3 regions of the Methylobacterium carpenticola genome follow, and region 2 is predicted to be linked to each of the others. Evidence: riboswitches for the same ligand, from Rfam matches in the RefSeq annotation. Region 2 holds a riboswitch; each other region holds the start of a gene.
What was found. A riboswitch is a leader RNA that binds a small molecule or an ion and turns the genes downstream of it on or off. The one in region 2 is predicted to bind cobalamin.
Positions count from the first base shown of each region.

Region 1: another riboswitch for cobalamin. It lies ahead of ACE101_RS03190 (TonB-dependent receptor); the one in region 2 lies ahead of ACE101_RS19330 (CbtB domain-containing protein).
Region 3: another riboswitch for cobalamin. It lies ahead of ACE101_RS01435 (TonB-dependent receptor); the one in region 2 lies ahead of ACE101_RS19330 (CbtB domain-containing protein).

Region 1 covers NZ_JBHZEO010000001.1:664,237-673,860, forward strand. The annotation lists gene ACE101_RS03180 (SDR family NAD(P)-dependent oxidoreductase) at 1-493, shown strand, start outside; gene ACE101_RS03185 (PepSY domain-containing protein) at 532-1,962, opposite strand; gene ACE101_RS03190 (TonB-dependent receptor) at 1,970-4,084, opposite strand; cobalamin riboswitch at 4,340-4,532, opposite strand; gene ACE101_RS03195 (hypothetical protein) at 4,670-4,816, shown strand; gene ACE101_RS03200 (iron-containing alcohol dehydrogenase) at 4,825-6,018, opposite strand; gene ACE101_RS03205 (AprI/Inh family metalloprotease inhibitor) at 6,088-6,867, opposite strand; gene ACE101_RS03210 (2-hydroxyacid dehydrogenase) at 6,864-7,829, opposite strand; gene ACE101_RS03215 (ABC transporter ATP-binding protein) at 8,091-9,185, shown strand; gene ACE101_RS03220 (ABC transporter substrate-binding protein) at 9,325-9,624, shown strand, end outside.
Region 2 covers NZ_JBHZEO010000001.1:4,123,416-4,133,039, forward strand. The annotation lists gene ACE101_RS19310 (cobyric acid synthase) at 1-878, opposite strand, end outside; gene ACE101_RS19315 (outer membrane protein) at 1,041-1,895, shown strand; gene cobO (cob(I)yrinic acid a,c-diamide adenosyltransferase) at 1,956-2,561, opposite strand; gene cobU (bifunctional adenosylcobinamide kinase/adenosylcobinamide-phosphate guanylyltransferase) at 2,564-3,097, opposite strand; cobalamin riboswitch at 3,175-3,375, shown strand; gene ACE101_RS19330 (CbtB domain-containing protein) at 3,406-3,582, shown strand; gene ACE101_RS19335 (CbtA family protein) at 3,665-4,429, shown strand; gene ACE101_RS19340 (DUF1636 family protein) at 4,426-4,782, shown strand; gene cobW (cobalamin biosynthesis protein CobW) at 4,779-5,813, shown strand; gene cobN (cobaltochelatase subunit CobN) at 5,985-9,371, shown strand; gene ACE101_RS19355 (ferredoxin-like domain-containing protein) at 9,368-9,624, shown strand, end outside.
Region 3 covers NZ_JBHZEO010000001.1:262,532-272,155, reverse strand. The annotation lists gene ACE101_RS01460 (hypothetical protein) at 841-1,065, opposite strand; gene ACE101_RS01455 (hypothetical protein) at 1,185-1,565, shown strand; gene ACE101_RS01450 (hypothetical protein) at 1,575-1,832, shown strand; gene ACE101_RS01445 (Crp/Fnr family transcriptional regulator) at 2,105-2,713, shown strand; gene ACE101_RS01440 (hypothetical protein) at 3,041-3,175, opposite strand; cobalamin riboswitch at 3,481-3,676, shown strand; gene ACE101_RS01435 (TonB-dependent receptor) at 3,924-6,002, shown strand; gene ACE101_RS01430 (PepSY domain-containing protein) at 6,009-7,460, shown strand; gene ACE101_RS01425 (hypothetical protein) at 7,590-7,823, opposite strand; gene ACE101_RS01420 (hypothetical protein) at 7,937-8,170, opposite strand; gene ACE101_RS01415 (hypothetical protein) at 8,377-8,730, opposite strand; gene ACE101_RS01410 (hypothetical protein) at 8,727-8,993, opposite strand; gene ACE101_RS01405 (hypothetical protein) at 9,005-9,163, opposite strand.

The DNA of each region.
Region 1 (9,624 bases), 3.5 Mb from region 2:
CGCCCTCGGCCTCTCTCCGGCGCACGAGGCCGATCTCGACGATTGGGACCGGATGATCGCCACCAACGTCAACGGCCTCACCTACACGGTGCGGGCGCTGTTGCCGGGCATGGTGGCGCGCGACGAGGGCCACGTCGTGCTCCTCGGCTCGGTGGCGGGCGACTATCCCTATCCGGGCGGCAACGTCTACGGGGCGACCAAGGCCTACGTGAAGCAGCTCGCCCTCAACCTGCGCTCCGACCTTCTCGGCAAGAACGTGCGGGTGACGAACATCGAGCCCGGCATGGCCGAGACCGAGTTCTCGCTGGTGCGCTTCCAGGGCGATGCCGACAAGGCGGCCCAGACCTATGCGGGCATGACCTCGATGTCCGCCGAGGACATCGCCGAGACGATCTTCTGGTCCTGCATCCTGCCGCGCCACCTCAACATCAACCGCATGCAGATGATGCCGGTGATGCAGGCCTTCGCGCCCTTCGCGGTGAAGCGGGGCTGAGCGGGCGGGACGCCGGGCCCGCGCCGGCCCGGCGGCCGTCACCGCGCCGGCCGCGGCTGCCGGCCGCGATGGCGCAGCCGGCGCCAGCCGAGCACGACGCCGCTCGCCGAGACGACCAGCCCGACGAGGCTCAGCCCGATGATGACGGTCCGACGGGCGGCCGGGTGGTCGAGGAGCGGCCCGACATCGAGGGTGTGCAGGGCCGCGAACAGCCAGCGGTTCGCCCGGCCGCCGCGGTCGGTCCGCCCCAGGATCTCGCCGGTCGCCGGATCGACGTGGATCCAGGTCGCGGCCTCGTCCGCGAAGACGAGCCGCAGCACCGGCAGGCGCGGCGCCCCGTGCCGGTCCGACCAATAGGCGTCGGGTGCGTCGAGGTGCTGCACCGCGAGGGCGGCCTCCGGCACGAGGTCCCGCGCCGCCGCGAGGATGCGCTCCGGCGTCACGGCCGTGCCGCAGCAGGGCCGCAGGCCCTCCGGCCCGGCCGCCAGCACCAGGGGCTCGCCGCCGAGGAAGCCGAAGCGCAGCTCGACCGTGCCCGGCGGCATCCCGGCGAGCGCCGCGCGATCCAGGGGAAAGGCCGGGGCGGTCCGTCCCGCGTAGCGGGCGAGCGCCGCGGCGTCGGGCATCCGCGGACCGACCCAGCGGTTCGGGTTCATCGACATCCAGCCGCTGAAGATGAAGGTCACGACCGCGAGCCCGCCCACCACCCCGGCCCCATGGTGCCACGCCCGCCAGCCCCGATAGGGGGTGAGCCGGTCCCGCCGCAGGCGCAGGAAGCCGAGGATGATGCCGCTCAGAGCCGCGACCACGCAGAGGCCGGAGAGCCAGAGCACCACCTGCCGCCAGAGCGCGGCCTCGGCCCGCAGGGGCGTGAAGTAGATCCAGTGCGGCACCGTCCCGACCCAGCCCCATGTCCGCTCCGCCCGGGTGGTGTCGAGGGCGATCTCGCCGGTCGCCTCGGAGAGGTAGAGCTCCGTCCCGGCCGGATCGCCGAGCGCCACCAGCCGGAACGGGCGCGCGGGATCGTGGCGCGCCGTGACGGTCCACTGGTCGCGCTCCACGGTGCCGAGATCCGCGACCGACCGGGCCGCGGGATGGCGGCGGGCGAGCGCGAGGGCGGTCTCGGCGGTCAGGGGCGCCACCGGCGCGCCGGTGACCGCGGACAGCACCTGCCGGCGGCCATCCGGGCCGACGAGGCGGTAGACCGGCTCGTCGCCGCTCATGGAAAGGGCGAGGGCGGCGGGGAAGGCCGTGGCCCCCGCCCGCGCCAGCGCCTCCTGCGGCCCGATCCGCACCGCGTCGAGGGCGAGGGGCGGCAGGGCCGCCCGCCGCTCGGCTTCCGTGAGGGCGGGGAAGCCGACGAACAGCATCACCAGCCCCGACACGAACCAGACCGCGAAGAACAGCCCGGTCGCGATGCCGAGCCAGCGGTGGCCGAGATGCAGCCAGCGCTTCAGGCGTTTGCGCACCGGCACGTCAGAACCGCACCAGATAGGCGATCTCGATCGAGCGCGGCTGGCCGAGGAGCCAGGAATTGGTGTTGCCCGACACGGCGTAGATCTTGTCCGTGAGGTTGTAGCCGCGCAGCGACAGGCGTGAATCCGGCGTCACCTGCCGGTCGAGACTGGCATTGACCAGGGTGTAGCCCGGCCGGCGCACGCTGTTGGCGAAATCGCTGAAGACCGGCCCGACATTGTTGATCCCGAGCCGCGCCACCCAGCCCGGGGCGAAGGCGTAGGCGACCCAGACATTGGTGACGCGCTCCGGCACGTCGACCGGCACGTTGCCGGCGTACGACACCACGGTCCCGTTCACCGGCTGGGAGAAGGCGTCGTAGCGGGCCTGGAGCAGGGCGGTGTTGGCCTCGATCCGCCAGTGATCGTCGAGGGCGAAGGCCAGGGCGGCCTCGACGCCCCGCGAGGATTGGCGGCCGACCTGCCGCGACACGGTCGGACGGTCGGGGTCGGGCACCAGGAGGTTGTCCTTGGCGATGTGGTAGGCGGCGAGCGTCCACTCGCCCCGGCCGCCGGCGAAGATCCCCTTCGCGCCCGCCTCGATCTGCTCGCCCGTGGCGAGGTTGAACTGCGCCTGCGACACGCTCGTGGTGATCAGGCTGCCCAGCGGATCGGCCGCGGTGGCGTATTGCGCGTAGAGCGCGAGGTCGGGAACCGGGTTGTAGACCGCGCCGAAGCGGTAGCTGAGGGATTCGAAGGTCTTGGTGAAGGCCGTGCCGGCGAGCGGCCGCTCCACCGTGACGGTGGGGGAATCGAAGCGCACGCCGGAGATCAGCGCGAGCTGCGGCGTCAGCTCCAGCCGGTCCTCCGCGAAGACCGAGGCCTGGTTCATCCGCGAGATGATGTCCCGGCGGGTGCCGGCGAGGTTGAGGAAGGAGCCCGGCACCGGGCGCAGGAGATCGACGGTGGTCTCGCCGTCGAAGGGCGTGTTGCTGTCGCGCGCGAAGGCGACGTGGTTCACGTCGAAGCCCGCCACCACGGTGTTCGGCAGGCCGAAGAGGCTGTGGCGGTAGGTGGCGTCGAAGCGGTTCCCGACCTGCTCCTGATGGTGGAGGATCTCGATGTAGTCGCTGCGGCTGACCCGGCCCGTGGCCGGCAGGTAGGTGTACTGCTCCACGTCGCGCCAGTGCCGCTCGGTGGAGAGCCGGTAGGCGGTGTTGCGGATCGTGATATCCGCGCTCGGGGTCCACTCGGTGCGCAGCTGCGTCCAGTTGTCGAGCCAGGCGATGCGCGCGTCCTGGACGTTGTAGTTGGTGAAGCGGATGCGCTCCGGCACGCGGTTGTCGATGAGCGGCGAGCCCCAGTAGCGGGCGGGCTCGTTGGTGCCGAGGTCGTGCGAGAGGGTGAAGCTGAGGTCGGGGGCGGCCCGGAGCGTCACCGCGCCCGAGACCGCGAGGTTGCGGAAATCGCCGTCCGGCCGGATCCAGCCATCCGCGCGGTTGCCGCTGACGGTGACGCGATAGGCCATCGCCTCGCCGATGGGGCCGCCCGAATCGAGGGCGAGCCGCGCCGTGCCGTCCGAGCCGAGGGCGGCCTGGGCCTCGTTCACGGGCGTGAAGACCGGCTTCTTCGGCACCACGTTGATCACGCCGCCGATGGCGCCCTCGCCGTAGAGCACGGAGGCCGGGCCGCGCAGCACCTCGATCCGCTCCGCCGACCAGGGATCGAACGGGAAGGTGACGGTGCCCGCCCCGACATAGAGCCGCGTGCCGTCGTAGAGCTGCTGCACCGAGCCCGCCCCGGCGAAGCCCCGGCTGGTGAAGGAGAGGTTGCCGTTCCCGGGCGCCGCGATGCTGGTGATGCCGGTGGCGTTCTGCGTCACCGCATCCGCGATGGTGGTCTGGCCGCGGGCGCGGATGGTCTCGCCCGAGATCACGTCGATGCTGGCCGGGGTCTGGAGCGGGGTCAGGCCGAGGCGGCTGCCGGAGCGGGCCGGCGTCTCGAGGGCGAGGCCGGGGGGCGGACCCTCGCGGAAGCGGCCGGCCACGTCGATCGTGTCGAGGGCGATCTCCTGCGCGCCGGCGGGCGCGGCGAGGAGGAGGGCGAAGAGCGGGGAGGAGGCGCGAAGCGCGGGCATGGGGGATCCGAAGCGGGCCGTCGTCCCCTTCCGTAGCCGAGCTGGCAAGGGATGTAACGTTATAAAGTTACATACCCGGGACCGACGGGCAGCCCTGGCCGATCGCCCTGCGGCATCGGTTCGGGATTCGGGTCGGCGGGCGGCAGCGGTCACGGCGGGCGGAGGACGGGTGTGGCACGTCACCGCGAACGCAGCCGCACGGCCGCTTCGCGCCCGATCCGGCTCCCACCAGGACACCCCGCCCGGCGTGCTCGCGTGTGACCACGGCTGACGGCAGGTCTCCTGGCTCGCGGGTCAGCACCCCCCATCGTCTTCCCAGGGATGGCCCCAGTGACGTCGTGATGGAGGGCTCGCCGCTCACAGTTGCGGGGGCAGCCGCGGCTTCGGGCCTGCGCCCTCACCACGTTCCCTTTTGATCCCCGAGGGGAACCGTCGCCGCGAAGCTTAGCCTCAGGGGAAGGTTGGGGTCAATCGTTGCCCGGTGCCGGTGCCGGGGCTTGATCCGGATCAAGGCGGCGGCGTGCCCGGCCGGTGAGAACGATCCCCGACGACGCCATCCCGGCCGTCCCTGTCGAGGATCCTCCGATGACCGCTCACGTCCTGACCCTGCCCGTGCCGCCCGCCCGCCCGGCGGTTCGCACGCGGGCGGGCGACCTGCCCACCCTGACGCTGCTCGGAATCGCCGTCGCGGCCTCGCTGGTCACCGAGGTTCTGGTCCTGCTCGTCCTCTGACGGGCTCCTCAGGAGCGGGGTGCCTCCGGCGCCGCGCGGCTGCGCCCGTCCAGGGCCTCCGAGTAGATCGCGAAGGCGTCCGCGTAGGCCACCTCGCGCGGGTTGTTCACGAGGAGCCGGGTCTGCTTCATGGCATCCGCGGCGAGGCGCGGCAGATCCGCCTCGCCGATGCCGACCGCCGCCAGGGAAGCCGGCACGCCGCATTCGCGGCAGATCACCCCGAGGCTCTCCACGAAGCGGGCCGCGGCCTCCGCCGGGGCGAGCCCGGCCGCGGCGGGATCGAGGATCGGCGCGAGTTCCGCGTAGAGGCCCTGCGCCTCGGGCAGGTTGAAGCGCATCACCCCCATCAGCACCAGGGCGTTCGAGAGCCCGTGCGGCACGTGGAAGAGCGCCCCGATCGGATAGGCGAGGGCGTGCACCGCCGCGACCGGCGCGTTCGCGAAGGCCATGCCGGCGAGCATCGAGCCGAGCAGCATGCCGCCCCGCGCCGCGCGGTCGGCGCCGTCCCGGCAGGCCGCGCGGATATGCGCCGAGAGCAGCGCCAGGGCTTGGCGGGCGAGCTGGTCCGACATCGGGTTCTTGCGGTGCCGGCTCGTATAGGCCTCGATGGCGTGCACCATCGCGTCGATGCCGGTCGCCGCCGTCACCGGGGCGGGCAGGCCGAGGGTGAGATCCGGGTCGAGCACCGCCCAGTCGGGCAGGAGGGCGGGGGCGACCACGCCCTTCTTCTCGTCGCTCGGCGTCGTCACGATCGAGATCGGCGTCACCTCGGAGCCGGTGCCGGCGGTGGTCGGCACGAGGATCAGGGGCAGGCGCCGGCCCTTCGCCAGCCCGACGCCGTAGAGCGATTCGAGGGGCTCGTCGCTCCGCGCCAGATAGGCGACGAGCTTCGCCGTATCGAGGGCCGAGCCGCCGCCGATCGCGAGCACGAGGTCCGTCGCCTCCGCCCGGGCCTGCGCGGCCGCGGCCTCGATCACGGCGGCGGGCGGATCGGCCACCACGGCGTCGTAGACGGTGACGGCGAGGCCGGCGGCCGCGAGGGCCGCTTCCGCCGCCGCGGTCAGGCCGGCGCCGCGCACGCCCCGGTCGGTCACGAGCAGGACGCGCCGCGCCCCGAGCGATCCGATGATCCCGGGCAGCTTCGCGCTCGCGCCGGGCTCGAACAGGATGTTGGGGCAGGTCTGGAAGGTGAAGGGCGTCATGGGGTGATCTCGCGAGGGTGAGAGAGGGGCGCGGCATCCCGCCGGCCAAGGAGCGAGGTCAGGGGCGGGTCACGGCGTCACCCGCCGCAGCATGAAGGCGGTGCCGGCCTGCGGCTCTCGCCGCCAGCGGCCCTCGCTCTCCGGAACCAGCGTCACCACGTGCCCGCGCCGGGCGACCAGGGTGATCCGGCCCGTCTCGTAGTGCCAGGAGACCGGATCGAACACCGTGAGGCCGAGGTCGCGGCAGCCCTCCAGCACCCGCAGGCCCCCGGGATCGAGGGCGAGCCGGCAGGTATCCTTCTCGGCGTAGCGGTCGAGCGCGTAGACTCCCGCGACCCCGTCCGCCACCGGGGCGTCCGCCGCGGGGGCCGCCTGGGTGGCGGCGGCGGGCGTGACCGGCGGGGGAGGGGGCGGGAGAGGGGGGGCGGCCCGCGGCCCCTCGGGTTCGAGGCCGTAGGTCTCCGCCGGGCCCACCTCCGCCTTGAGGGGGCCCGGGGTCTCGGTCAGGGCGAAGTCGAGCACCGCCTTCGCCTCCGCGCTGAGGAGCCGCAGCGCCCCGTCCTCCAGCCGCCAGCCCGCGAGGCCGTTGAGCACCGGCAGCGCCCGCCGGCAGCCCGCCGGGAAGCGCAGGGCGTGGCCGCCCGCGACGGCCTCCCCCGTCAGCGTCACGACGCAGCGCCGGTGGCTGCCGTTGAGGGACAAGGTCCAGGTGCCCTGCGCCTCCGCGTCGGTGCGCGGCCGGGCGGGATCCGCCCGGGCGGCCGGGACCGCCAGGGCGGCGCCCGCCGCCACGACCGCGCCGGCCGCCAGGGCGCCGCGGGCCGCCAGGACGGGGCGGCGCGGGATCACGGCGCCGACCGTGGCCAGGGCGTCTCGGCGACGGGCGTCAGCGGTCCCTTGCCCGAGAACCACGACACGAGGTTGTCCACAACCAATTGGCCCATCGCCGCGCGGGTATGCGTGGAGGCCGAGCCCACATGCGGCAGCAGCACCGTGTGTTCCTGCGCGATCAGCCCGGCCGGCACCCGCGGCTCGTCGTCGAAGACGTCGAGGCCCGCGCTCTGGATGGTGCCGTCCTCCAGCGCCTGGATCAGCGCCGCCTCGTCGACGAGGCTGCCGCGGGCGACGTTGATCAGGATGCCCTCCGGGCCGAGCGCCGCCAGCACCTCCCGGTTGACGATGCCCCGGGTCTCGGGGCTGCCCGGCGCCACCACCATCAGCACGTCCACCGCCTGCGCGAGGTCGAGGAGCGTCGCGTGATAGGGGTAGGCGACGTCCGGCTGCCGGCTGCGGCCGTGATACGCGATCGCGACGCCGAACGCCTCCAGCCGGTGGGCGATGGCCCGCCCGATCCGGCCGAGGCCGAGGATGCCGACGCGCCGCCCCCGCAGGGTGCCGGTGAGCGGATAGGGCTTCTCCAGCCACTTCCCCGCCCGCAGGTAGCGGTCGACCTGCGGGATCTGCCGCACGGTGGCGAGCAGCAGCCCCACCGCGAGATCGGCCACCTCGTCGGTGAGCACGTCCGGGGTGTTGGTCACCATCACGCCGCGCCGGTTGCATTCGGCGGCGTCGATCGTGTCGTAGCCGACGCCGAAATTCGCGACGATCTCGAGCTGCGGCAGCCGGTCGAGGAGCGCCCCGTCCACCCGCACGTGGCTCACCGCCATGCCCTTCGCCCGCGGCCCGACCTCGGCGATCAGCCGCTCGGGATCCCCGCCCGGCTCGACCCGGTGCAGGGTGAACAGGCGCTCCAGATTCTCGGTGACGAGCGGCATCATCGGACGCAGCATCAACAGATCGGTGGACTTCAAGCGCGTCTCCTCGGCTTCCGGCGCGGCATCCGACGATGGATGCAGATGAGGGGCGCTTGATCTCGCGCCCTCGCCAACCGATGATGGCCCCGAACGACGAGAGGCGGCAAGCCGCCCGGACGCCAGGGAAGGAAACCTCATGAGCCTCGACGCACCGCGTCGTCACGCCTCTGTCGCCTGTCTGTGGCAGCGCTGCCGCTCCGTCGACTTCCCCCGCCGGCCGTTCCGGGCCGGGGCCTGACCGACGGGAGGAACGAGGCGATGGCCGGACTTGAGATTCGAAACGTACAGAAATCCTTCGGCACGACGCCGATCCTCCACGGCGTCTCCATCGACATCCAGGACGGGGAGTTCGTGATCCTGGTCGGCCCCTCGGGCTGCGGGAAGTCGACGCTCCTGCGGATGATCGCGGGGCTGGAGAACATCACGGCGGGCGAGATCCGGATCGGGTCGCGGGTCGTCAACGCGGTGCCGCCCAAGGAGCGGGACATCGCGATGGTGTTCCAGAACTACGCGCTCTACCCGCACATGACCGTGCGGGACAACATGGCCTTCTCGCTGAAGCTGCGGAAGGCGGCGAAGGAGGAGATCAGCGAGCGCGTGAACCGCGCCGCCGCGATCCTCGGCCTGGAGAAGCTCCTCGACCGCTACCCGCGCCAGCTCTCGGGCGGGCAGCGCCAGCGCGTCGCCATGGGCCGGGCCATCGTGCGCGACCCGCAGGTCTTCCTGTTCGACGAGCCGCTCTCGAACCTCGACGCCAAGCTGCGCGTCGCCATGCGGGCGGAGATCAAGGAGCTGCACCAGCGCCTGCGCACCACCACGGTCTACGTCACCCACGACCAGATCGAGGCCATGACCATGGCCGACAAGATCGTGGTGATGCATGACGGCGTGGTCGAGCAGATCGGCGCGCCCCTCGACCTCTACGACCGGCCCGACAACCTGTTCGTGGCGGGCTTCATCGGCTCTCCGGCCATGAACTTCCTGAAGGGCACGGTGACGGGGACGAGCTTCCGCACCGATGGCGGCCTCGTCCTGCCGCTGCCGACCCGCGGCGCGCGGCCGGCGGAGGGCCTGCGGGCCGTCTACGGCCTGCGCCCCGAGCACGTGCGCCTCGATCCGGCCGGCGTGCCGGTGGAGGTGGCGGTGGTGGAGCCCACCGGGTCCGAGACCCTGGTGCTGGTGCGCCCGCCCGGGCAGGGCGCGGGCACCGACGTCGTGAAGGAGGTCGGCCGCGACATGGCCTGCGTCTTCCGCGAGCGCATCGCCGCCGGCCCGGGCGAGCGCATCGCCATCACGGCCGATCCGGCCCTCGTCCACCTGTTCGACGCCGAGAGCGGCCGTCGCCTGCAGTGAGGCCGCCGGGCCGCCCCGGCGGCCCGGCGGATCGTTCCCGCGAGAGGGGCGCCAGATCCCTCCGCCCGTCGCAGACCATACGGATACGACACGAGCACGGGGCAACGACCCCGCACGGCACTATCGGGAGAAACGCCAGATGACGTCCTTCGACCGTCGCTCGATCCTGAAAGGGGGCGCCGCGCTCGGCCTCTCCGCGGCTGCGGGCCTCGACGGCTTCGCCCGTGCCTGGGCGCAGGAGAACCAGTGGAAGCCGGAGGCCGGCGCCTCCCTGAAGCTGCTGCGCTGGAAGCGCTTCATTCCCTCGGAGGACGAGGCCTTCATGCGCCTCGTCGACGCCTTCACCAAGGCGACCGGCGTGCCGGTGAGCGTCACCAGCGAATCCTTCGACGACATCCAGCCCAAGGCGTCGGTGGCGGCCAATACCGGCCAGGGGCCG
Region 2 (9,624 bases):
AGATCGGCCTCGGCGGGCAGGGGGCGGCCGGGCTCGACCAGCACCACGCTCACCCCGGGCTCCGCCCGCAGGGGGTCGAGATCGTCGAAATTGGCGATGCGGGGCAGCACCGGCACCGCGATCACCCGTGCTCCGGGACGCTCCGCACCCTTGAGCCCGAGCGCGTCCTCCGCCGGGAGCCGGGCGGCCTCGGGGAAATGCGGGATCAGGCCCAGCGCCGTCCAGCCGGTGCGGGCGGCGATCAGGTCCATGCCGTCCGCGAACAGGCTCGGGTCGCCCCGGAACCGGTTGACGAGAAAGCCGCGAATCATCGCGGCATCCTCCGGGTCGAGCACTGCCCGGGTGCCGACGAGGCTCGCGATCACCCCGCCGCGGTCGATGTCGCCGAGGAGCACGACGGGCGTTCCGCTCGCGCGGGCAAAGCCCATATTGGCGATGTCGCCCGCCCGCAGGTTCACCTCGGAGGCCGAGCCCGCCCCCTCGACCAGCACGAGATCGGCCTCCGCCCGCAGCCGCGCGAAGCTGTCGAGCACGGAGGCGAGCAGGCGCGGCTTCCAGGCTTGGTACTCCCGCGCCCGGGCATTGCCGACCCGGCGGCCCTGCACCACCACCTGCGCGCCGGTCTCGCTCTGGGGCTTCAGCAGCACCGGATTCATGTGAACGGTGGGCGCGACCCCGGCGGCGCGCGCCTGGAGCGCCTGCGCCCGCCCGATCTCGCCGCCATCCGCCGTGACCGCGGCGTTGTTCGACATGTTCTGCGGCTTGAACGGCCGCACCCGCAGGCCCCGCCGGGCGAAGGCCCGCGCGAGGCCGGCCACGATCAGCGACTTGCCGACATCCGAGCCGGTGCCTTGGATCATCAGGGTGCGGGCGGTCATCGGCGATCGTCCGGGCGGAGGGCGGGGCGCGCAGGCTTAGCAGACCGATCCCATGGTGAGAAACCGTCACTTGCGCGGGCGCTGTTGCGCGCCCGCCATAGGGAAAAGCCACGCTTCACGGTAGTTATGCAGCATCTGTGCAATCAACCCGGACGTGCGCCGATGCTCAAGACTGCTCTTCTGACCGGCGCCGCCACGGCGCTCCTCGCCGGTGCCGCCGCCGCGGCCGACCTGCCCGCCCGCGCGGCCCCGCCGCCGGCCATCATCCCGATCCCTGTCTTCTCGTGGACGGGCTTCTACGCCGGCCTCCACACCGACTACGTCTTCACCGACCGCCAGCGCATCACCACCACCGGCAACGACCCGCTCACCATCGGCAACGTCGCCGCGTTGCGCCGGGCCCCGGTGATCAACACCGAGGTCGACGGCTTCGCCAATATCGGCGGCGGCTTCGGCTACAACTATCAGTTCACGCCGGGCAACGGCTTCGTGGTCGGCCTCCAGGCCGACTGGGCCTGGACCGACCTCGCCAAGAACCGCGGCTATCTCAGCCCGACGGTTCCGGTGTTCGGCAGCGCCTACCAGCAGGGCCTCGACTGGCTCGGCACGGTGGTCGGCCGCGCGGGCTACGCCTTCGACCGGTTCTTCATCTTCGGCATGGGCGGTCTCGCCTACGGCGACGTGACCACGGGCGCGACCTTCTTCAACCCGGCCGGCGCGCTCGCCTATACGGGCCGCGTCACCGACTTCAAGACCGGCTACGCCTATGGCGGCGGCATCGAGTACGCCATCCCGGCCGACAGCTTCCTCGCCCGGCTCAACCTGCTGAGCTTCGTCGGCGTCCAGACCGCGGCGGTGACGCTGAAGGCCGAGTACCTGCACTACGACCTCGGCAACCGCACGGTGCTAATCAACAACGTCGGCCTGCCGGGCGCGACCGGCTCCTACAACGCGCGCTACCACACCGAGGGCAACCTCGTGCGCGCGGGCTTCAGCTACAAGTTCAACGGCCTCTGAGCCGCGATGCGTGAGCGGGGCGGCCCGGCAGGGCCATCCCGCCGCAAAAGCGCAGGGGGCTCAGAACTCGATCCCCTCCTGCGCCTTCACCCCCGCGGCGAAGTGGTGCTTCACCTGGGCCATCTCGGTCACGAGGTCGGCCGCCGCGATGAGGTCGGGCTTGGCGTTGCGGCCCGTCACGACCACGTGCAGATCCGGCCTGCGCGCGCCCAGAACCGCCACGATCTCGGCGAGGGGCAGGTACTCGTAGCGCAGCGCGATGTTGAGTTCGTCGAGGATGAGGAGGCGGATGCTCTCGTCCTCCATCAGGCGCCGGGCCTGGGCCCAGGCGGCCTCGGCGGCGGCCACGTCCCGCGCCCTGTCCTGGGTCTCCCAGGTGAAGCCCTCGCCCATCGTGTGCCAGGCCACCTGATCGCCGAACCGGTCGAGGGCGAAGCGCTCGCCGGTCTCCCACGCGCCCTTGATGAACTGCACCACGCCGACGCGCCAGCCGCGGCCGAGCGCCCGCAGCATCAGCCCGAAGGCCGCCGTCGACTTGCCCTTGCCGGGGCCGGTATGGACGATCAGCAGACCCTTCTCGATGGTCTTGCCCGCGACCTCGGCGTCCTGAACGGCCTTGCGCTTGGCCATCTTGGCCCGGTGCCGGGCCTCCTCCTCGGTCTCCATCCTCACTCTCCCTTCACGACGAGCGGCAGGCCCGCCACCACGAGGACGACCCGGTCGGCGATGGCCGCGAGCCGCTGATGCAGCCGCCCGGCCTCGTCGCGGAAGCGCCGGGCCAGCGCGTTGTCGGGCACGATGCCGAAGCCGACCTCGTTCGAGACCAGCACCAGCGGCCCCGCGTGCCGCGCGCAAGCGTCCACGAGCGCCCCGGTCTCGGCGGCGAGATCCGCCTCCGCCAGGAGCGCGTTGGTGAGCCACAGGGTCAGGCAATCGACCAGCACGGGCCGCCCGGGCTCCGCCGCGCCGAGCGCGCCGGCGAGGTCGCGGGGCGCGTCGCGGGTCTCCCAGCCCGCGGGCCGGCGGGCCCGGTGCTCGGCGATGCGGGCCCGCATCTCGTCGTCGTAGGCCTGCGCCGTGGCGACGTAGATCCAGGGCGCCGCCGCCGCCTGGACGAGCCGCTCGGCATAGGCGCTCTTGCCCGAGCGGGCGCCGCCGAGCACCAGGGTCAGGCGGGGCAGGGCCGCTGCGTCACTCGCCACCTTGGGTCTCCCCCACAAATCCAAGCCGCGATTCCCTTCGGCCGAGCCCGTGCCGATTGCAAGCCCGGGTCCGAGCCGCTAGTTTCCGCCGCGACGGTGCCTCGGCGACGAGGTGAAAAGGGAACGCGGGACGGGGTGTCAGCCCCGAAGCCGCGGCTGCCCCCGCAACTGTGAGCGGCGCGCATGCCCGCCATCGGCCACTGGAGCGATCCGGGAAGGCGGTGGGCACTTCATCAACGCCGCGAGCCAGGAGACCTGCCGTCACCCGCTGTCTCTCAACGCCGCCGGCGGGGCGGCAGGAGTTCGTCATGGTCGCTGTCACCCGTACCCTTTCCCCCGCGCTCGCCGGCGAACGGCTGACCGCGGTGCTCGTCGCCGCCGTCCTGGGGCTCGGCCTGCTCTTCGTGTCGGGCTTCTCCCCGGCCGTCGCGCTGCACAACGCCGCGCACGACTGGCGCCACGCGCACAACTTCCCCTGCCACTGAGCGCTCGCACGCTCACGTCAGTGCTGGCCCCGCCCGGCGCCCCATGCGCCGGGCGGGCGCTTGCCATGCGGGAATCCCATCCATGACGATCCGATTGATCTCCGCGGCCCTCGTCGCGGGCTTCCTGGCCGCCTGCGTGGCGTCCGGGCTGCAATTCGCCCTGACCTCGCCGCTCATCCTCGAAGCGGAGAAGTACGAGAACCATGCGGGCCTGACCGCCCCCGAGCCCGGCCCGGCCTCGCTCATCGTTCTCGCCCATGCCGAGCACGGCGCCGGCCATGCCCCGGCCGGCACGGCGCCGGATGCCGGGGCTTCGGAGTGGCAGCCGGCGCCCGGCCTGCCGCGGCTCGCCTTCACGGCGCTCGCCACGCTGGTGAGCGGGGTCGGCTACGCGCTCGTCCTCGGCGCGGTGCTGCTGGCGACCGGACGGACGATCACGCGCGGGGAAGCCCTGCGCTTCGCCATCGGCGGCTTCCTCGCCGCGAGCCTCGCCCCGGCGGTCGGCCTGCCGCCGGAACTGCCCGGCATGGGCGGCGAGGCGCTGGAGCTCCGGCAGGCGTGGTGGGTCGCGACGGCGCTCGCCACCGCGGCGGGGCTCTACCTCATCGCCATCCGCGGCGGGGCCGTCGCGGCGGCGGCGGGCCTCGCGCTGATCGTGGCGCCGCATGCCTGGGGGGCGCCGCACGTGGCCGAGAGCGGCGCGCTGCCGGCGGCGGTGGCGGCGCAGTTCGCGGCCCGCTCGCTCGCGGTGGCCTTCGTGTTCTGGACGGTGCTCGGCCTGTCCTTCGGCTGGGCCTGGGACGCCGTCGCCCGCGAGCGCACCGGCCGCGGACGGGTGGCCGCATGAGCGTCACCCTCTACGTCTGCACCACCTGCCGGGCGGAGGGCGATCCGCCCGAGGGGCCGCGGGCCGGGGCCCGGCTGCACACCGCCCTCGCCGAAGCCTTCACGGGCGAGGCCGTGCGGGTCGAGCCGGTGGAATGCCTCTCGGTCTGCAAGCGGCCCTGCACGGTCGCGGTCGCCTCGCCCGGCCGCTGGACCTACGTCTACGGCGATCTCGACCCGGCCAACGCCGCCGCCATTCTCCGGGACGGGCTGCCGCGCTACGCGGCGACGCCCGACGGCATCGTGCCCTGGCGCGAGCGCCCGGAAGCCTTCCGCAAGGGCGTCGTCGCCCGCATCCCCCCGTTTCCCGCATGACCCTGCTTCAGAAGATCCCCTGCACGATCGTCACCGGCTTCCTCGGCGCGGGAAAGACCACGCTCGTGCGCCACGTGGTGGAGCACAACGACGGCCGGCGCCTCGCGATCATCGTCAACGAATTCGGCGATGTCGGCTTCGACGGCTCGCTGCTCGCCTCCTGCGGCGTGCCGGGCTGCGACGAGGACGCGGTGGTGGAGCTGCCGAACGGCTGCATCTGCTGCACGGTGGCGGACGATTTCGTGCCCGCCCTCAACCGTCTGCTCGACCGGCCCGAGCCGCCGGAGCACATCCTGATCGAGACCTCCGGCCTCGCCCTGCCCAAGCCCCTGGTGCAGGCCTTCAACTGGCCGGCGATCCGCTCGCGGGTGACGGTGGACGGCGTCGTCGCGGTGGTGGACGGGCCCGCGGTGGCCGCGGGCGCCTTCGCGGACGACCCGGAGGCGCTCCGGGCCCAGCGCGCGGCCGATCAGGCGGTGGACCACGACAACCCGCTGGAGGAGGTGTTCGAGGACCAGCTCCTCTGCGCCGACCTCGTGGTCATGAACAAGGGCGACCTCCTCGATGCCGAGAGCCGCGCGCGGGTGCGGGCCGAGATCGAGGGACACCTGCCGCGGGCGGTGAAGCTCGTGGAGACGGCGCACGGCGCCATCGACCCGCGGGTGCTGCTCGGCCTCAACGCGGCGGCCGAGGGCGACCTCGCGGCGCGCCCCTCGCACCACGAGACCGAGGAGGACCACGACCACGACGATTTCGACAGCGTGGCGGTCCCGGTCGCGGCGGCGGGCTCGCCGGACGATCTCGCGGCCCGGGTGGCGCGGGCCGCGGAGGTGCCGGGCGTGCTGCGCATCAAGGGCTTCTGCGCCGTGGCCGAGAAGCCGATGCGGCTGGTGGTGCAGGGGGTGGGCCGGCGCATCGCCCACCATTACGACCGCCCCTGGCGGGCCGGAGAGCCGCGCGACGGGCGCCTCGTGGTGATCGGCCTGTCGGGCTTCGACCGTGATGCGGTCGCGACGGCCCTGAAGGGGTAGGATGACGGGCGTGCAGCGGGCGTCTCGCCCTCTGCCGGGGTCCCGGGGCGGCGCCGAGGACCTCGAACCCGGCCTTGGAACAGGAGGGCATCGCATGCCCGAGCCCGCGGCGCGGCGCTGGACCGTGCAGCATCTCCCGTTCGGACGGACCGAACTCGCGGGTGGCGCCTGATGCATCTCCTGCGCATCGATACGGTCTCCCTGGACGAGGGCGAGGCGGCGGTGGATCTGGGCCAGTCGCCCGGCGACGTGGTGGTCCTGTCCTTCACCGATTCGGACCTCGCCGGGCTTGCCGCCGCGCAGGCGGAGGCGGCGCGCGCGGCGGCGATGCCGAGCCTGCGCCTCGCCAAGCTCGCGCAATTGCGCCACCCGCTCTCGGTCGATCTCTACGCCGAGCAGGTGATCGCGCGGGCGCGCTTCGTGCTGGTGCGCTGCCTCGGCGGGCTCGATTACTGGCGCTACGGCATCGAGCGGCTGGCCGGGATCTGCCGGGCGGGGGGCATCGCGCTCGCGGTCCTGCCGGGCGACGACCGGCCGGATCCGCGGCTCGCCGCGTTCGGGACGGTGCCGGAGGCGCTGCGCGAGAGCCTCGACGGCTATTTCCGGGCCGGCGGATCCGAGAACCTGCGGCAGATGCTCCTGCGGATCGCGGCGGAACTCGGGGTGCCGGTGCGGGCGGAGCTGCCGCGGGCGCTGCCGCGCGGCTTCGTGTGGTGTCCCGGCTGCGGGGTGGCGGACGCATCGCGCATTCCGGCCGCGCCGCGGCTATCCGGCAACGATCGAAGTGCGGGGAGCCCCTCTCCCACCCGCGAGAGGGGAGGTGCGCCCGCGTCGTCCCCGAAGGGTCCCGGTGGCACTGCCCTTGTCCTCGTCTACCGGTCCGCCATCCTCGGCGGCGACACGGCGCCGGCAGCATGGCTCGCGGCGGCGCTGCACGAGCGGGGCCTCGCCCCCGTCATCGTCGCGGTGTCGAGCCTGAAGGATCCAGAGGCGATCGCCGTCGTGCGCGAGGTCATCGCGGCGCACCCGCCCGACGTGATCGTGGCGGCGACCGCCTTCTCGGCGCGGGAGGAGGCCGGCTTCGTGCTCGACGCGGCGGGCTGCCCGGTCATCCAGGCTTTCACGGTCGGGGCGCCGCGGGCGGCCTGGGCGGCTTCCGCGCGGGGACTCGGGGCCGCGGATCTCGCCATGCAGGTGGCGCTGCCGGAATTCGACGGGCGGCTCTCGGGCTTCCCGATCTCGTTCAAGGAGGCGGTGTCGGAGGCCGAGGGGTTCTCCGAGCGCCGGGCGATCCCCGATTTCGCCGGCTGCGCCGCGCTCGCCGCCCGTGCCGCCGCCTGGATGCGGCTCGGCCGATCGCCCCGGGCCGACAGACGTCTCGCGCTCGTCCTGTCCGACTACCCGGCCCGCGGCGGCCGGGCGGGTTTCGCGGTGGGGCTCGACACGCCCGCGAGCGCGGTCGCGATCCTCGATCTCCTCGCGGCCGAAGGGTTTTCGGTCCGGGACATCCCCGCCCCCGAGGCGCTGATGCGGGCGCTCACCGAGGGCGCGCCCGGCCTCGCGGTGACGCTCGATGCCTACCGGGCGTGGCTCGCCCGGCTGCCGGCGGAGGCCCGCGCGGCGCTTCGGGCGGCCTGGGGCGAGCCGGAGGCGGATCCGGCCCTGCGCGACGGGGCGTTCCGCTTCCGAGCGGTGCGGGCCGGAGAGGTCCTGGTGGCCTTGCAGCCGGACCGCGGGCGCGGCGGTGAGGCCGAGGCGCGCAAGGTGGGCTACCACGACCCCGATGCGGTGCCCTCGCACGCCTATCTCGCCTTTCACCTCGCCCTGCGCGCGGGCTGCGACGCGTTGATCCATCTCGGCACGCACGGCACCACCGAGTGGCTGCCCGGCAAGGCCGTCGCGCCCTCCACCCTCTGCTGGCCGGCCCTCGCCATCGGCGCGCTGCCGGTGATCTACCCGTTCATCGTGGACGATCCGGGCGAGGCGGCCCCGGCCAAGCGGCGGCTCGGGGCGGTGACGGTCGGGCATCTCACGCCCGAGACCGCCGCGGCCGGGCTCGATCCGGAGGCGGGGGCCCTGCGCGAGCTGGTGGAGGAATACGCGGCGGCGACGGTGCTCGACCCGCGGCGGGCCGGGCTGATCGCGCGGGGCATCCTCGACCGGGCGGAGGAGGCGGGCCTGCTCGGCGCCGCCGGCATCGACCGGGCGACCCCGATGGAGGATGCCCTCACCGCCCTCGACGCGCATCTGTGCGACCTCGCCGAGGTGACGATCCGCGACGGGTTGCACGTGTTCGGGCAGGCGCCGGCCGGTCACGAATCCTCCGCGGCCGGCGAGCGCGCGGGGCTGCTCGCGGCCCTCGACGGGCGCTTCGTCGTGCCGGGACCGGCGGGCTCGCCCTCGCGCGGCCGGCGCGACGTGCTGCCGACCGGGCGCAACCTGACCACCCTCGACCCCCGGGCGCTGCCGACCCGCGCCGCCGCGCTGCTCGGCGAGAGGGCCGCCGCCGAGGTGGTGCGCCGCTACCTTCAGGACGAAGGCGACTATCCGCGCCGGATCGTGATGGATCTCTGGGCCTCGCCGACCCTGCGCACGGGGGGCGAGGATCTGGCGCATGCGCTCGCCCTGATGGGCGTGCGCCCGAGCTGGGACCACGCCTCGACGCGGGTGACCGGCTTCGAGGTGCTGCCCCTCGCGCTCCTCGACCGGCCGCGCATCGACGTGACGGTGCGGGTCTCGGGCGCCTTCCGCGACACCTTCCCGGAGGCGCTGGCGCTCCTCGACCGGGCCGCCCGGGCGGTCGCCGCGCGCGAGGAGGAGGAGGCCGACAACCCGCTCGCGGCGGCGCGGCGGCGGGGCGAGGCGGTGGCGCGGGTATTCGGCGCCGCGCCCGGCCGCTACGGGGCCGGCGCCGCGGGCCTCGCCCTCGACGGCGCCTGGGCGGAACGGGCCGACCTTGCCCGCGCCTACCTGGCCGCGACCGCACCGCTCGTCGGCGCGGAGGAGGCGGATTTCGCGGATCGCGTGGCGGGGGCGGACGCCTTCGTGCACGCCTTCGACGTCGCCGAGCGCGACCTCCTCGACGGCGACGCGGCGGCCGATGCGCTCGGCGGCTTCGCGGCGGCGGCCGGCCTGAGCGGCGCGGCGCCGGCCCTCTACAGCCTCGACGTCAGCCGGCCCGAGGCGCCCCGCGCCCGCACGGCGGCCGAGGACGTGGCGCGGCTGGTGCGCGGGCGGCTCGCGCATCCCCGCTGGATCGAGGCCCAGCTCCGGCACGGCTGGCGCGGCGCGCAGGAACTCGCGCAGGGCCTCGACGCGGTCTTCGTGCTGGCCGCGACCAGCGACGCGGTGAGCGACGCCGATCTCGACCGGCTCTATGGCGCCTATGTGGGGGACCTCGCGGTGTTCGAGCGCGTCGAGTCGGCGAATCCGGATGTCGCGCGGGCGATCCTCGATCGCTTCGAGGATCTGCGCCGCCGCGGGCTGTGGCGCAGCCGGCGCAACTCGCTCGCCGCGCTCGACGACCGCGCGGCGCAAGGCCGGGAGGCGGCGGAATGAGGCCCGCGCCCCGCCGCGGCTGGTGCCCCGGCGTCGCCCGGCCGATGCCGACCGGTGACGGCCTGCTGGTCCGCGTCCATCCACCGGCCGGGATTCTCACCGCCGCGCAGGCGCGCGCGGTGGCGGAGGGCGCGCGGACCGGCGGCAACGGGCTCATCGACGTGACGGCGCGGGGCAACCTGCAGATTCGCGGCGTGACCCCGGAGACGCACGCGGCGCTGAACCGGCAGATCGACGCGGCAGGCCTCGGCGA
Region 3 (9,624 bases), 3.9 Mb from region 2:
CCGCACTCTGCTCCTTGCGGAACGGCGGGCCGGGCGCCTGAACCCTTCTCCCAAACAGCGAGGATGCCCGGCCCGTGCTGCACCTCCTGTCCTGATCTTGGTCAGGGAGCCGCCCCATGGGCTGTGCGAGGCTCTCCCCGTTCCGCACTGTCCACCCGCTCCTGCTGCGGGACAGCGGGCCGGGTGTCGGACCCCTCCCTTGTGACACCCGGCTCGTGCTGCAACCCCCGCTCACTCGTGTTGAGCTAGATCGAACTCGTGTCCTATTTGATCAAGTTGGCGGGACATACAGTGTACAGAGTGCGGATGGATATCGAACAGTCTGTAGGACTACCCGAACGGCGCGCCAACTGGTGATTGGACTTCCCTGCTCTTTGTGGGGGAACCCCCTCGCGGGTCGTGCGAGGCTGCCCGTGTTCCGTGCCGGCCGGCCCCCCCCCGACGCGGGACAGCGGGTCGGGCGCATGGGGCCTCAGCACCAACACGTGCCAGGCTCGCGCAGCCACGTTTATCTTTGTAAGGGACGGCCGGCGGCGCTCTGGGCGACACGTCGCTTGTGGTGCTGCTCGTGACCATCCTGCCGGTTCGGTGCACGGGCGGCTCACAGCGGGCCGGGTGGAAGGATCTTCCCGGGGGGCGCCCGGCCCGCAACGCTACGCTCAACCTGGGTGAGCGACAGCCCGCACGATCGACGCGACACAGGGCGCATGGTGCTGCTCGCTCTCCTCTCGGTTTGCGCAGGCGGACAGCGTCATCTGCGGGTCGGGCGCCTGGGATCTCGACACCAGCACGCGCCCGGCCCGCACCTCTCTCCGAGGGGGTCTACGCGGCATCGTTTGATCATCCACGCCGCGTGAGGGTGGCTGCGATCAGCTGCCGGTGGATCCACCACTGCTCCATCGTTTCGTGCATCAGATGGACCGTCTTCTCGGCCACTGTGGTGTCCCACCCAGCGGTGCGGCTCCGCTCGATGCTCCCGGCGAGGTCGAGCATGCGCTGTTCGCCCTCGGCAATGTGCAGGTCGGCCCGTACCAGGTCGGCAGCTTCGTCAAGGTAGTCGATCATGGCGCGACCCTCGACACCGGAGGCAACGCGCCACCAGCGCCCTTGGAGCCGGCGAGACGGCTGCTGTGCTGAGAACGTCCTGACACCCTCGCGCCAGCTGGCGGCCGTAGCTGGCGGACATGACCGCTGCAGCTCTCCTCGACACCACCCTCTCGCCCACTGTCCTGGCCTGGAGCCAGGGCCTCGCCAGCCTCTCGCCTGGCCAGCCGCCCTGTCCCGGGCTGAAGCCGGAGGAGTGGATCACGACCCTGACCAACGCCCGCCGCTTCGTGGACGAGTTCGGGCCCCAGGCCGATGCATTTGGGTGGGACACCCTCACCTTGTTCAGCGTGCACCCGAAGTCAGGCGCGATCCGCGGCGACTGGTGCGGCGTGCTGATCCCGTGCTCCTACCCCGTGCACGAGGTCACGGCCGAGCGCATGCGCAAGCACATCTGGACCGTCTACAAGGAGCAACCGGTCCACCACCGGGGCATCCCCGTCTGGGAGTTCGCGCGCTAGATCGGCCCGATGGCTGACCAACGCACTCTCGGCGAACTCCTGAAGGCGAACCTCGTGAGCGATGAAGACTTGAACGCGGCTGTCTCTGGCTACCTCGCGGACCCTACACTCGGCCCGCGACAGATCGCAGACGGCATCACCCTCGACATCACTGCGGCTGTGCTGGCCAACCGCTGGGCCACCGACGTGCTGGCAGACGAGGAGATGAGCGAGGCAGCGCGCCGCAATGCGGTCCGGACGGCGATCCTGCTGGCGAGGGTAGCTTAAGTCGTTCAGCCGAGGTTGGCAGAGATGAACAGGCGACGCTAATATCTGATCGGTGGTCGACCAGTTCACGCCCCTCCGCGTTCTCGCGCCCATCTGATCGGAGAGAACGCGCCACGTCCCTGCACTGTGGGTGGTCTATGAGTGCGTCATCGATCTCGCCCTCATCTCGAATGATCCGCAAACTGGAGAGCAACACCAATCTCTCGGACGAGGATCGACTGGCTCTTGAACGCCTGCCTTTCCACGAGAAGGTGCTCTGGGCACGCTAGGATCTGACTCAGGAAGGCAACCGCCCGTCCAACTGCTACCTTTTGGTGGAGGGCTGGCTCATCCGCTGCAAGGTGTTGCGCGACAGCAGGCGGCAGATCCTCTCGTTGCATGTTCCGGGCGAAGTACCCGACCTGCATGCCTTGTACCTGCACGCAACAGATTGCGCTCTGGCTACCCTGACCCACGCTAGAGTCGCCTGCATCCCGCACGAGGCCTTTCGTACTTTGATAGCTGCTCGCCCCACGATTGCAGCGGCACTCTGGCGAGAGACACTGATCGACGCGCAGATCTACCAGCAGCGGGTGATCGGGCTGGGTCGTCGCGGTGCGCTGGGCCGTATCGCCCACCTTTTCTGCGAGACGTACGTCAGGCTAAGCGCCACCGGCTTGGCCAAGGATCACCGCTGCGAGTTCCCGCTCACACAAGCCGATGTAGGCGACGCAGTCGGGCTCTCGACGGTGCACGTCAACCGTTCGCTGCAGACCCTGCGTGCGGAGCAGCTGATCAGCTGGCAGGGGCGTTCACTGGAGATATTGAACTGGAAGAGGCTGGTGGCGGTGGCTGACTTCGACCCCGCCTACCTGCACTTGGACAAGTCGGCAGCATCATGAGCCTGCAATTGTAAAATCCTGAACTTGATTAGACAGACAGTGTCAGCCTCACTTCCCTTCAGCCCGACCGAGGATGGCTTGGCGTGCGGTCACGCCGTCAAGCCCTGCGCCTGCGGCGCACCGCTTCGCGGCTTCGGGGCCTGACCGCCTGACCGAACCAAGCCAGAGGTTTTCAGGCCGAAAATGGCTTGCTGCAGGAGCACTACTCTCCCCTTGATCGCGCCTCAACCTGACACTGTCCGACAGATCAAATCCTGACTTTTACACTGAATTTCAGTCTACTCGCCCTGCTGTGATCGACCGCATGTGCAGAGCCAGCCATGATCATCAGCACCTCGGCAGCGGCGTCGTGTAGCGCGGCGTGCGCATCTCGAACTTCGTCGGCCACGTCCGCTCGGCGATGGCCGAGTAGTCCGCGCACGCCATCATCGCGCAACGCGCCGAGCCTACTGCTGCGAGCATGACACGCCGCAATCCCCGCCGTGCCTACGACCGCCAGGGCCGGGAGATCGCCCCGCCCACGATCGGCAGTTTGCGCGCGCAGGGCGATACCACAGCGGCCGTGTTCTGCTACGTGCCAGACTGCCACCGCAGCGTGGTCATCAGCACCGACCGCTTCCCAGCCGACTTGCCCTTCCCCGACATCGTGCACGCCCACCGGAATTCGCCAGCAGTGTCCCGTCGTTTTCTGGACATCAATGCGATGTGCCCTGCGGGGCACACACCAGCAGATCTTACGGGATGCCGTTGACCGTCAGACACCCGACTGCAACACAGATCAGGACGGTTCCCCTCGGGGATCAAAAGGGAACGCGGTGCGGGTTCATGCCCCAAGCCGCGGCTGCCCCCGCAACTGTAAGCGGCGAGCCTGCCATCACCAGCGTCACTGGGTGCCTCACCCGGGAAGACGATGGCAGGCCCTGACCCGTGAGCCAGGAGACCTGCCGTCAGCCGTGGTCACACGCGAAACGCGTCGGGCGGGGTGTCCTGACGGGTGTCGAAGCGGGCCATCGCGCCCGCCCGACCTTGCTCGCGGTGACGTGCCACTGCCGTTGCCCGAGGCTCGCCCGTGTTCTCGCTCTTCCCCCAGGCTGTTTCTCCGCCGTGCGCGCGCGTGAAGGCGGCGCTGCTCCTGTCGACCGCTGCTGCGATCTTCACTCCAGTGGGCACGCATGCCCAGGAGCAGGCACCGGCATCCGGCGGAAGCGTGATGGCCCTCGACCAGATCACGGTCGCAGGCCAGAGGTCGGGCGTGAACCTGCTGGCACCCACCCCCTACACGGCCGCGCCAGCCGGGCTCAATCTTGCCACGCCGAACCGCAGCGGCAGCCGCCTCGACCTCTCGCCGCTGGAGACGCCGGCCAGCATCGAGATCATCTCCGGCCAGAAGATCCGCGAGCGCGGGCAGGAGACGGTGCAGGAGGCCGTCACCCAGAATGCCACCGGCATCACCACGATCGGCGCGCCCGGCAACGGCTTCGGCTCCTACACCGCCCGCGGCTTTGCCGGCGTCAACTCGGTGATGCAGCTCTACGACGGCACCCGGCTCTACGTCGGCGCTGGCACCATCACGTATCCGTTCGACACCTGGAACGTCGACCGCATCGAGGTGCTGCGTGGTCCGGCCTCCGTGCTCTACGGTGACGGCGCCATCGGCGGCATCATCAACGTGGTGCCCAAGAAGCCGACCCTCGTTCCGATCAATGAGGCCCGCGCCGCGGTAGGCTCCGACGGCATCAAGCGCCTCGCCATCGACTCGGGCGGTCCGGTCAGCGAGAACCTGTTCTACCGCCTCAACGTGAGCGGCAACCAGGCCGACGGCTGGCTGCGGCAGAACGGCGAGTTCTCCAACCTCGCGATCTCCGGCGCGCTGCTGTTCCAGGCCACGCCCGACCTCGCCTTCACGCTCTCGCACGATTACGGCTACCAGGAGCCGCTGCGCTACTTCGGCACCCCGCTGATCGGCGGGCGTGTCGATCCACGCACCCGGTTCAACAACTACAACGTCGATGACAGCCGGATCATCTTCAAGGACAACTGGACTCAGCTCAAGACCGAGTGGACCCCCAGTGCGGACGTGACTATCCGCAACACCGCCTATCATCTCACCTCGAACCGCCGCTGGCGTGACGTCGAGACCTACGCCTTCGTGCCGGCGACCGGCCTGATCCGGCGCTCCGACTACATCGAGATCTTCCACGACCAGGAGCAGATCGGCAACCGCTTCGATGCTGCATTCCGCGGCAATCTGTTCGGGTTCAAGAACGAGTTCGTGGTCGGCTTCGATGTCAACCACATCGACTTCCTGCACACCAACAACTCGCCCTACGGCGGCGTGAGCACCGTCAATCCTTACGTCTTCTCGCCTGGTATCTTCCTTCGGGTGAATGGAACCAGTCCCGGCTACGCCACCACCTCAGACCAGTACTCGCTGTTCGCAGAGGACCGGCTGATCGTCACGGATCAGCTCTCCTTGATCGCCGGCGTGCGCTACGATGCCCCGACCGTCCGCCGCGAGGATCTGCGCAACCCGTCCGCCAACTTCACCAAGGATTTTAGTGCGGTCAGCTACCGGTTCGGCGTCGTCTTCAACCCGATGCCCGACAGCTCGCTCTACGCGAGCTACGCCACGGCCGTCGATCCGGTGAACTCGCTCATCACGCTGTCACTCGCACAGAAGGACTTCGAACTCTCGACCGGCGAGCAGGTCGAGGTCGGTTACAAGCAGGTGTTCTGGGGCGGCCGGGGCGAGTTCACGCTCGCAGGCTACCGGATCAAGAAGGACAACCTGCTCACCGTCGACCCTCAGCGCCCGACCGTGGCGATCCAGGTCGGCAGCCAGTCTTCGCACGGGGTCGAGGCCTTCGTATCTCTCGGTCTGTGGGAGAACTGGCGCATCGAAGGCAACCTCGCCCTGCTGCACGCGCAGTACGACGATTTCCAACAGGCGGTTGGCGGCGTTGCGGTCAACTTCGCAGGCAAGCAGCCGATCAACGTGCCGGAGCGCGTGGCCAATCTCTGGCTGTCCTGGGCTTTCGCGCCACGCTGGGAGGCGCGGGCCGGCGTGCAATTTGTCGGAGAAACCTTCAGCGACTTCGCCAACACCGTGCGGCGGCCAGCCTACGAGGTCGTGAACGCGAGCCTCGACTACCGCGTCACGGACACCTCGCGCTTCAGCGTGCGAGTCTACAACCTGCTCGACACGATCTACCCGGTCACGGGCGGGTCCACCTACTGGCTGCTGGGCCGCCCTCGTTCGGTCGAGGTGGCCTACAACATTGCGTTCTGAGCTGCGATGCGCCGGGTCGTGAAGCGCCTGAAGCGGTGGCTGTACCTTGGCCACCGCTGGCTCGGGATCGCCACCTGCCTGCTGTTCGTGATCTGGTTCGTGTCCGGCGTGGTGATGATGTACGTCGGCTTTCCGGCCCTGACCGAAGCCGAGCGGCGCGCAGCCCTGCCGGGTCTCGCGTGGGATCGTGTCACCCTCTCCCCCGAGGCCGCTCTCAGCGCGGCCGGGCAAACCCGCTTCCCGCGCGAGCTCCGCCTGGCGATGCTCGACCGGGAGCCCGTTTACCGGATCGTGGCCTGGGATGGCGGACAGCACACCGTCTCGGCGGCAGATGGCCGATCGGTCACCAATATCGAGGCAGAGGTGGCGCTCGCCGTCGCCAGGCATGATCCTCGCGCGGTGCGGCCCCAGCTCCTTGGCGCTGTCGATCGCGACCAGTGGTCGGTGACCGCGCGTTACAACGCGCTGCGGCCGTTCCACCTCGTGGCCCTCGGTGACCCTCACGGCACGAGGCTCTACGTGTCGGCCCGAACCGGCCAGATCGCCCTCGACACCTCCGGGCAGGAGCGGTTCTGGAACTGGCTCGGCGCGATCCCACACTGGATCTACGTTACGCCGCTGCGGGCGCAGGCGGAGCTGTGGCGGGACGTGGTGCTCTGGGTCTCCGGGGTTGCCATCGTGGGGGCGATCACCGGCTTGTGGGTCGGGTTGCTGCGCGTGCGGGTTCGGCGACGCTACGCGTCCGGTTTGATCTCCCCTTACCGCGGCTGGGCCGTATGGCACCATCTCGGCGGATTGGTCGGCGGCCTGACGCTCGTGACCTTCATCGTCAGCGGCTGGCTGTCGATGAACCCGAACCGCTGGTTTGGTCCGCGCGCGCCCACGCAGGCGATGCTGGAGCGCTACGCGGGGGTGGTCGAGCCTCGCTTCAACCTGGACCTGGATCGGGTTCGTACCGCCGCGTGCCGTGCCCTCGCCGAGGTGCGGTTCGGCTGGCAGACGGGGCAGGCTCGCGCCGTCCTCACCTGCCGAGAGGACCCGCCGGTCGTCTGCTGCTCGCCGGTGTCAGGTGCCGTGGATGGTGAAAGTGTGAGGATCGCAGAGGCGGCCCGGCGGCTGCTGCCAGAGGCTTCAATCACCGAGACGGTGCTGCTGACCGAGGAGGATGCCTACTGGTACTCCCATCACCAACAGCGCCGCCTTCCAGTGCTGCGCGTGAAGTTCGACGATCCGGACGCAACGTGGTTCCACATCGATCCTGTCACGGGCGAGATCCTCGGACGGGCAGATCGCTCCTCACGGGTATACCGGTGGCTATTCAACGCGCCGCATAGCTTCGACTTCCTGTTCCTGCTGAGCCGGCGACCGGCCTGGGACGCCGTGGTCTGGCTCCTCTCGGCCGCCGGTTTGGTCATCTCGGTTTCCGGGGTCGTGATCGGCTGGCGGCGATTGCGCTAGTATTGGGTCGTGCAGCGGTATCCGCCGGGTCAGTAGAAAGCGACATCATTGTGTTCGGCCCGCGGGGCCAGCAGTTCTGACCGGGAGATCCGGAACGAGAAAGGGGACCCGCGAGGGTCCCCTTTGCACTCAGTGGTGATGATGTCGCCGATGATGATGGTGGCGCATCCGATGGTGATGATGGTGATGATGGCGCCGCACGTGATGGTGGTGCCGCATGTGCCCGTGACGGTGCTGCACCGTCGTCACCATGTCCGAAGCCTCAACAGCAGCCGGCAGGGCCGGTGCCGCTGCAACCGGGGTCACCAGCGTCGCAGTGCCGAGCGCAGCCAGCACGGCCAGCGCGAAGATGGGTGTCCTCATGGGGGTTCCTCCTGAACAAGCCGTAGGAACAGTCGGACGACCCCCACAGCGGCATGGAACGGCTCAGCTTTCAGGATAGTTCCACCCGTCGCTAGTAGTTGCTGCAGCCTAGCTCAGTCGTCATCGTGGTGATCGTCATGGTGGTGATGTTCGCGCTCGACCCGGACGGTGCCCGTGTGATCTGCATCATGATCATGATGTCGTTCAATGACGCGTTGTTCGCGATGATGGTCGTCACCGTGGGCGCGGACGCCACCCGGACCCACGTCGACATGCTGGGCCATGGCGGCGGCCGGCGCGAACAGCAGGGCCGCAGCAAAACCAGTGAGGACGAGCTTCTTCGTCATCGGTGTCTCCAGTCTCGTTCGGCATGACGCCTGTTGGGACTGGAAACGCCGCAGGGAATAAATGGTTCGCCTGAAACGTGCTGCCTTTTTGGGGCGCAGTCAGACTGGATTGTCCGGGCAGACGCAGGCGATGAACACGGCATGAACGGCCAGATCATCACCCGTGGACTTAGCGGCCCTTGTCGGGGGGGGCGCTCCGGCAAGGGTCACGTCGGTGGTGCGCGCAGAGTTCGGTAGAGTGCGCGCACCGCGTCCATGAAGTCCTGCTCGGAATGCGCCTGGCAGTAGCTGCGCAGGAACTCGGCCTGCCGCGCCAGTGGGAATCCAGGCGGGGTGAGGTCGAGCCCCTCATCGACACCCGGCGGCGAGCGGATCAGCGCGCCGCTCATGAAGCCCTGCGCCCAGGCGAAAAAGTCCCGCTCGGTAGCAGGAGTGCGCCCGATTTCAGCAGTGAACTGGGAGCAAGGCGTGGCGCCGATACCGACAATCTTGACGGCTTGGGCTGAGGCGCTGCCGGTCTCGCCGGCAACCATCAGCACGACGAGCAGTTCACGGATCATGGTATCTCCTCGTTCAAGCTGTGGTGGTTCGGATCATCCGGCATGCAGACCCGGCCGGTGCAGACGATCAGCACCCGGTCAGGGGACCGACCGAGGCAGGTCACGTCGTAGACCATCCGCGCGCCGTCACGTAGGACCAGGCTGGTGTTGCGTGCGATGCAGCCAGCCTGCTGCAGGGCGCGCTTCAGCAGGTGGTGGTCGGCCTGCGCCGGACCGACGGCGAGCATGGCCCCTACGGTGAGGAGGGTAAGGCGGAGCTTCATGATGATCCCTCCTATTCGGCTGCTTGCCGCAGGCGCGGGTAGGTGTGGCGCTCGGAGGCGGCATCGCGAGCGGCGGCTTCCGTGGTGCCGAAGCGGGCGTAGAGCGCCGGCAGGACGACCAGCGTGAGCAGGGTCGCGCTGATCAGGCCGCCGGTTTCACAACCAGACACCCGATTGAAACATCTGCCCTCGTCGCGTATCTTAAAAGGCCGGAGATCAGACTTGCACGCCGCTCACACCAACATGCGCCGTTTCGTCGCCAGCTTCATGCTAGCGGTGATTGCCGTGTTCGCGGTGTTGAGCTCGGCTCATGCGGGTCTTCACGCCTCCGGACACTCCCACGGCTCCAGCGTCGTGCGCGCCGAGACTGACGGCGGTTCGGCCTCTCTGCATAGGGCTGAGTTGGCCGACCAGGGCGATGTCGCGGTGCCCGACATGCCCGACTGTTCGTACTGTCACGCCTCCACTTCGATTCTTGCGCCCGAGCTCAGGGCTGGGCTCGTTCTGCGTGGCTCCGGCACAAGCCTACCCCATCTCACTTCCACGGTGCTGCCGGGCATGCAGCCCGAGGGCCTGAGAAGACCGCCCAGACTCCTCTGACGTGCCCTGGCGCATTTGTGTCCCGTTTCCG